Linked DNA regions of Blastopirellula marina. The protein of the gene in region 2 interacts with the protein of the main gene of each other region in a pairwise test. Links are inferred from orthologs where the notes say so. Each region holds a gene or a part of one and is shown on either strand. Other genes may lie near its edges. The genes, in order: gyrA and C5Y96_RS12075.

Region 1 (3,627 bases), on a different replicon or contig from region 2:
CTTCCAGAATACGAGTGACGCCCAAGGCCGTGACTTCGCCGGTCAGGATTGGCTGGTCGAAGCTAGTCGGCACGAAACTTTGCGCGGCCAGGTTATAGACCTCCGACGGCTGAACGGTTTCGATTAGCCGATTGAGGGCCATTTGGTCGAGCAAGTCCCCTTGATGCAGTTCGATCTTATCGGTCAGATCAGCGATCCGCTCAAAAGGTAGCGTGCTACCACGACGCACCATGCCATGGACTGCGTACCCCTTGGCCAAGAGAAACTTGGCCAGGTACGCGCCATCTTGCCCGGTGATCCCGGTAATCAGTGCCACTCGCATGTGGAACTACTCCTCGCCACTCTCTTCGGAAGCACTCTCTTCAGAAGCAGAGCCTTCGTCGGTCGATTCTTCTGCGGCGGGCTGCTCACTTACCTGAGGTGCGGCCGGTGTTGCCGGTGCTGCGGTTTCATCCAATTCGTCGTCGCCGTCTTCCTTAGGAACACGGACCACGGCGGCCAGGCTATCCCCTTCGTCCATCGACATGATGCGGACGCCTTGCGTGTTACGGCCGACCATGCTGATTTCGGCGGCGGAAATACGCTGGATCTTGCCACGGGCAGTCATCATCAGCACTTCGTCGGAATCGTCGACGCGAGCGACCGCGACGACCTTACCGTTGCGCGCGGTGGTCTTGATGTCTCGCAGCCCCTTACCACCACGCTTCTGCGTGCGATAACGAGCGCTGCCCGAGGTCGACTCTTCTTCCGAGCCGCTATCTTCGGTTCCGCTATCCTCTGTTTCGTTCTCGTCCCCTTCGTCCTCAATGGCCAGGCCAGGACCGAAGTTGGTTCGCTTGCCGTAACCATGTTCACACACGGTCAGCAACTGAGCATCCGGATCGGCCACGACCATCCCCACCAGGCTGTCTCCTTTGGTGAGGTTAATCCCCTTCACACCGCTCGAGTTGCGGCCCATCGCACGGGCATCGCTCTCGCGGAAACGAATGGCCATCCCCTTCTCGGTGGAAAGCACGAGTTCGTCGCCAGGCTTGGTGATCGCGACATCGACCAGTTCGTCGTCTTCCTTCAGCTTGATCGCGATGATGCCGTTCTTCTTGGGACGGCTGTACGCTTCGAGCAAGGTCTTCTTCACCAGGCCCTTGCGGGTCGCCATCACCAGGCAGTGGTCTGGCAGGTCGAAGTCACGCACGGCTCGGCAGTCGGCAATGTGCTCTCCTTCTTCCAGTTGAAGCAGGTTGACCACCGCGCGACCACGGCTTTCGCGGCTGAGGTTCGGCAGGTCGTATACCTTTTGCCACAGCACTTTCCCCTTCGTGGTGAAGAAGAGAACGTACGCGTGGGTCGAGGCGACAAACAGGTGGCGAATTGGATCTTCCTCTTCGCTCTTGGCCCCCTTGATCCCCTTACCACCACGGCGCTGGGCCTTGTAGATGCTGGCCGGGGTTCGCTTGATGTACCCCTTGGTGCTGATCGAGACCACCATCGTTTCTTCTTCGATGAGGTCTTCCAGGTCGATGTTGCCGATCTCTTCGTGCGAGATCTCGGTGCGACGATCGTCCCCAAAGCGGCGGTCGATCTCTTCCATCTGCTCGCGGATGATCGCCAGAATGTTGGCTTCGTCCGACAAGATACGCAGATACTCGGCAATCTCTTCCAGCAGCTTGGCATGTTCGCCGGAAAGCTTTTCCTGTTCCAGGTTCACCAACTGACCCAGCGTCATACGCAGGATCGCGTCGGTCTGCACCGAGGTCAGGAAGTAGACGTCCGATTCACCCCGCTCCAGCTGGAACTGAGCGAAACCTTGCTCGCCGAGAGCGCGGGCCATCATCGAGGCCGGGCATTCGACCCCCATCAGGCGCTGCTTCGCTTCGGCTTGGGTGCGGGACGAACGAATGATGCGGATGATTTCGTCGATGTCGGCCAGTGCCAGCAGCAAACCTTCGATGGTGTGCTTGCGTTGACGAGCCTTGGCCAAGAGGAACTGCGTACGACGGCGAATGACCGTGACGCGGTGGCGAATGAACTCTTCCAGCATTTCCTTGATCGACATCGTTCGCGGCTTGCCGTCGACCAATGCCAGCAAGATGATCGAGAACGAATCCTGGATCGGTGAGAACTGGTAGAGCTGATTCAGCACGATATCGGGATCGGCGTCACGCTTCAGTTCGATGACAATCCGCACCGGCTCCTTGAGATCGGAGTGGTTGGCGACCGCGCGAATTCCCTGGATGCGTCCTTCATTGACCAGCGAGGCGATCTTCTCTTCGACGCGGTCGCGGGTCTGCTGGTAAGGGATGTCGTGGATGATGATCTTCGCACCGCTTTTGGCATGTTCGATCGTGGTGTGCGAACGGACGACGACCGTGCTGCGGCCGGTCTTGTAGCCCTGGCGGATCGCGGCCCGGCCACAAATGATGCCCCCGGTCGGGAAGTCAGGCCCCTGGACGATGTTGAGGACTTCGTCGATGGTAGTGCCGGGATCGTCGATCAGATGAATGACGGCTTGGCAGATCTCGCGCAGGTTGTTCGGCGGGATGGAAGTCGCCATACCCACCGCGATGCCGTTCCCGCCGTTGACCAGCAAGTTGGGGAACTTGCTCGGCAACACGGACGGTTCGGAGTTGCGCTCGTCGTAGGTCGGCACGTAGTCGACCGTGTCGAGCTTCAGGTCTTCCAACATCAACTGGGCGAAGCTGGACATGCGGGCTTCGGTGTATCGCATAGCCGCCGGGGGGAGACCGGCAATCGATCCGAAGTTCCCCTGCTTGTCGACCAGCACGTACCGCATGTTCCATTCCTGGGCCATGCGGACCAGGGTCGGATAGATCACCGCTTCACCGTGCGGGTGATAGTTACCCGAGGTGTCACCGCTGATCTTGGCACATTTGACCCGCGATGCCCCCGGCGTGAGGTTCAGGTCGTTCATGGCCACCAGAATGCGCCGCTGCGAAGGCTTCAGCCCATCGCGAACATCGGGCAAGGCGCGGCTGACGATCACGCTCATCGCGTAGGTGAGGTAGCTCTCCTTGAGCTCGTCCTCAATCGACATTGTGAACAGTTTTGTGGGGTCTTCCGTCGACCCGCCATCACTACCATTACCGTTGGGGTTGTTACCGTCCGTTGCCAAGTGAGCGTCCTTTCGGAGGTTATCCTGCGCGGCGGGAAAAAGTGCCCGGCGCGACCGTCAATCTGCGAGGTTGCCAGCAGTGCTGAAAAGAGGCAAAAACACCGAGAAAAACCACGTTTCCCCAGTCGTTAAAAGCCTTTCAAATTGCACACCGTAATGTACCAAACTTGAGGGCGCAAAACTACTAGGGGAAAGCCAATTAGGCGAAGCGCTAAGTGGTTGTAGGACAGAGGTTTACGAGGCGTAATTTTTAACCAGATTTGACATAGCGAAGATACCCCAAAAAGCAACGGCAAACCTGGCACCGCCAACAGTAAAAACCTAGCAAAGTCAGAACGGCCCTCGATAGGATTCAAGGAACATTGTGTATTTGTCGGGCAGCGTTGATGGGTCTTTCAAATAGTTCAACCAGACTTCGAGCCTGGCCTGCTCTTGGGGAGTTTTTACGTTGAGCATCTCCTTTTGAAGCGCCGAAAAGAATCGATCTTTCATGCTCT
Region 2 (3,448 bases):
CAGGTTCAGACGGCCGATGCCACACAAAAGGCCTGGGATGTCGCTGCCGGCGAGCGACTGGCCGAACATAGTGTGGCTGGCAATGTACAGCGTGGCACTTTGTTAGTCATGGTCGCCAATTCGACGATCAGCCAGATGATTAGTTTCCAGAAGCCCAAGATCCTTAAGTCGCTGCAAGAGCAACTGCCGGATCACGGGATCACCGATTTGAAAATCAAAGTGGGACGGATTGACTAAGATCCCACTGGTTCCCTCGCCCCCGAGGGGAGAGAGTTAGGTTGAGGGGCTTTTGAGTGTGCGATGTCACTTCGCCCAGCAACTGCTCTATGACCCAAGCTAACCAATAATAATTCACCTCGTTAACCGAAACAGTTAACCCCTAACCCTCCCCCTCAAGGGAAAGGGGACCGGAAAGAGAAACGAAAAGCGAATATGACCGAACCGAACGAACCTCAAGATCAACCGACTGGGGACATCGAAAACAAGGAAGCCGCACAGCAGGCCCAACAGGCCAAGGCCAAATCGGAATACGGTGCGAGCGATCTCGAGCACCTTTCTGACTTGGAACACGTCCGCGAACGTCCGAGTATGTACATCGGCGACCGTTCTACGCGTGGTTTCCATCATCTGGTGTACGAAGTGGTCGATAACTCGATCGACGAAGCGATGGCTGAGTTCGCTTCCAGTGTGATCGTGACCGTTCACAACGATAACTCGGTCACGGTGGAAGACGACGGCCGTGGTATTCCGGTCGATCGCCACCCGCAGCTTTCCGAACAAGTCGGCCGCGACGTCTCGACCCTGGAAGGGGTGATGACCGTTCTGAAGTTCGGCGGCAAGTTCAGCAAAGGGGCCTACCAAACCTCAGGCGGTCTGCACGGCGTGGGTGTGACCGTGGTGAACTTCCTGTCCGAGTGGTGTGAAGTCGAAGTCTATCGCGATGGTTTCGTCTGGCAGCAGGAATACGAACGGGGCGTTCCCCAAGGTCCGGTTCAAAAGGGTCAGGCAACCAAGAAGCGTGGCACCAAGACCACCTTCAAGCCTGACAGCCAGATCTTCAACGTCAGCAAGTTCAATCACGACACGCTGGCAAAGCGTCTGCAGGAACTCGCTTTCTTGAACAAAGGCGTGAAGATCATCTTCATCGATGACCGCACCCAAGAGAGAGACGAATTCATCTACGAAAAGGGGATCATCGAGTACGTCGAGCACCTCAACCGTGCCACCAACGCGCTACATCCAGACGTGATCTTCCTAAGTGGTGTTACCGAAGGGGTCGGTTACGAAATCGCTTTGCAGTACAGCGAAGAGTACACCGAAAACCTCCATTCCTACGTGAACAATATCAACACGCACGAAGGGGGTACGCACGTCTCGGGTTTCAAGACAGCCCTCACGCGTACGCTGAATAACTACGCCAAGAAGGAAAGCATGATCAAGGATCTCGCGCTTTCCGGCGACGACTTCCGCGAAGGTTTGACGGCGATCATCAGTACCCGCGTGCCAGAACCGCAGTTCGAAGGGCAGACCAAGACCAAGCTGGGTAACAGCGAAGTCGAAAGCTACATCAACTCGGCGTTCGGCGAGTTCATGACCAAGTACCTGGAAGAGAATCCCAAGGTCGCCAAGATCATCATCCGCAAGGCTTTGCTCGCCGGTCAGGCCCGCGAAGCGGCTCGTAAAGCTCGCGATCTACTGCGTAACCGCAAGGATGCCCTCAGCGGTGGCGGCTTGCCCGGCAAGCTGCGCGACTGCATCAGCAAAGAGATGGAGAAGTGCGAACTGTACCTGGTGGAAGGTGACTCGGCCGGTGGTTCGGCCGAAGGGGGACGCCTGCGAGATTTTCAGGCTATCTTGCCGCTGCGAGGTAAGATCATCAACACCTACAAGGCCCGAGAAGACAAAGTGCTGGCCAACGAAGAAGTTCGCAGCATGATCCAGGCCATTGGCGTGGGTATCGGGCAGGACCAGGACATCAACAAGCGTCGGTACAACAAGGTCGTGATCATGACCGATGCCGACGTCGACGGTTCGCACATTCGTACGTTGCTGTTGTCGTTTTTCTATCGCCAGATGAACGAACTGGTTGCCGGCGGGCACGTCTACGTCGCCCAGCCGCCACTGTTCCGCGTGGTGAATAAGAAGAACGTCTGGTACGTTCAGACCGAAGAAGAGATGAAGAACCAGTTGCTGGACAACGGTCTGGCGGATTGTGCTTTCGTCGACGAGAACGGAGACGTCATCGAAGGCGAGAACATGGAAAAGCTCTGTCGGGCACTCGCTCCGCTGGAAGAAGCGATCGTCGCTTTGGAACGCCGCGGCATTGGCCTCAAGATTCATGCCGTACGTCAGGACCCAGTCAGCCAGAAGTTGCCGGTCTTCCACCTGGTGATGGGTCGCGAAGAACATTGGTTCGCCACCAAGAAGGAACTCGATACGTACCTCACCGAACGCGGACTCGATGCCGAGCCAGACACCCAGATTCCTGATGAAGGGGAAGTAGTCGACGGCCAGGTTATCGATGAAGAAGCTTCTTCCAATGGTCAACCGAAGGAAGAAGAGTCCGCAATCGATGCCCCGCACATTGCTGAACTGCATGAAGTGCGAACGATCAACATCAAGCTGGGCGAGATCGCTGATCTCGGCTTCGATATCCAGTCGCTGATCCCGCAGGAACGTACCGGCAGCACCGAATCGCGTTATAAGCTGCGTCGCGGTGAAACGGAAACAGGCCTCGAAGACTTGCGTGGTCTTTTGACGGCTGTTCGTTCGGCCGGTGAACGTGGCCTGCAGGTAACTCGCTTTAAAGGTCTGGGTGAAATGAACGCGGAAGAACTTCGCGAAACGACCCTCGATCCGCAAAACCGAACGCTGATGCAGGTCACCATGAGCGACGCTTCCGCCGCCGACGATATGTTCCGTATCTTGATGGGGGACAAGGTTGAACCTCGCCGCGAGTTCATCGAGAAGCACGCGTTGGAAGTACGCAACCTGGACGTCTAATCGAATCGATTTGACACCGCTCGACGGGAAAGAAATGATAAGTGAGCCGATACGATCGGCTCCCTTTATTTGTGCCCTGAAGTGATTCCTAACTCAGTTGAGAAACCTCTAATGAACCGCATTGTGTTGTCGGTGATGGGCTTATTGTTGCTGACCTCAGCCATCGCTAAGGCAGAGGATGAACCGGTGTTGAGTTTCACCCCGGCCGAGCTTTACAAGCAAATCCGCGACCTGGGCTACCAGGAGATGAAAGAAGCCACCGAAGGGAAATGGATTGAAGTCACCGGCAACGTCATCTACTACGCCCACGATACGAGTCTTAAACGAATCACCGCCGCGGTCGGAACCAAGGAGGATTACATCCACTGTGGGATGTCGTCGGCGGACGAAGCTTGGGGCAAGGCAAACATCGGAGACAAGGTAACCGTCCACATGCGCTGGTCGA

The links.
Region 1: the proteins of C5Y96_RS12075 (region 2) and gyrA interact in binary tests that used the Escherichia coli proteins (3 or more experiments, as listed by UniProt). The link is inferred for Blastopirellula marina from one-to-one orthologs.

Annotation. Positions count from the first base shown.
Region 1 is NZ_PUIA01000017.1:359,865-363,491, forward strand. Bases 129-3,435 are described here. They hold gyrA (DNA gyrase subunit A), read right to left. Parts: upstream 3,053-3,435; coding sequence 329-3,052; downstream 129-328. Other genes in these bases: gmd (GDP-mannose 4,6-dehydratase), read right to left, coding at 129-322. Also shown: more of gmd, read right to left, coding at 1-128; C5Y96_RS07420 (hypothetical protein), read right to left, coding at 3,461-3,627. UniProt on the Escherichia coli protein: A type II topoisomerase that negatively supercoils closed circular double-stranded (ds) DNA in an ATP-dependent manner to maintain chromosomes in an underwound state.
Region 2 is NZ_PUIA01000037.1:64,850-68,297, reverse strand. What follows is about bases 90-3,217. They hold C5Y96_RS12075 (DNA gyrase subunit B), read left to right. Parts: upstream 90-432; coding sequence 433-3,003; downstream 3,004-3,217. Other genes in these bases: C5Y96_RS12070 (hypothetical protein), read left to right, coding at 3,115-3,217; C5Y96_RS12080 (DUF721 domain-containing protein), read left to right, coding at 90-237. Also shown: more of C5Y96_RS12080, read left to right, coding at 1-89; more of C5Y96_RS12070, read left to right, coding at 3,218-3,448. UniProt on the Escherichia coli protein: DNA gyrase negatively supercoils closed circular double-stranded DNA in an ATP-dependent manner to maintain chromosomes in an underwound state.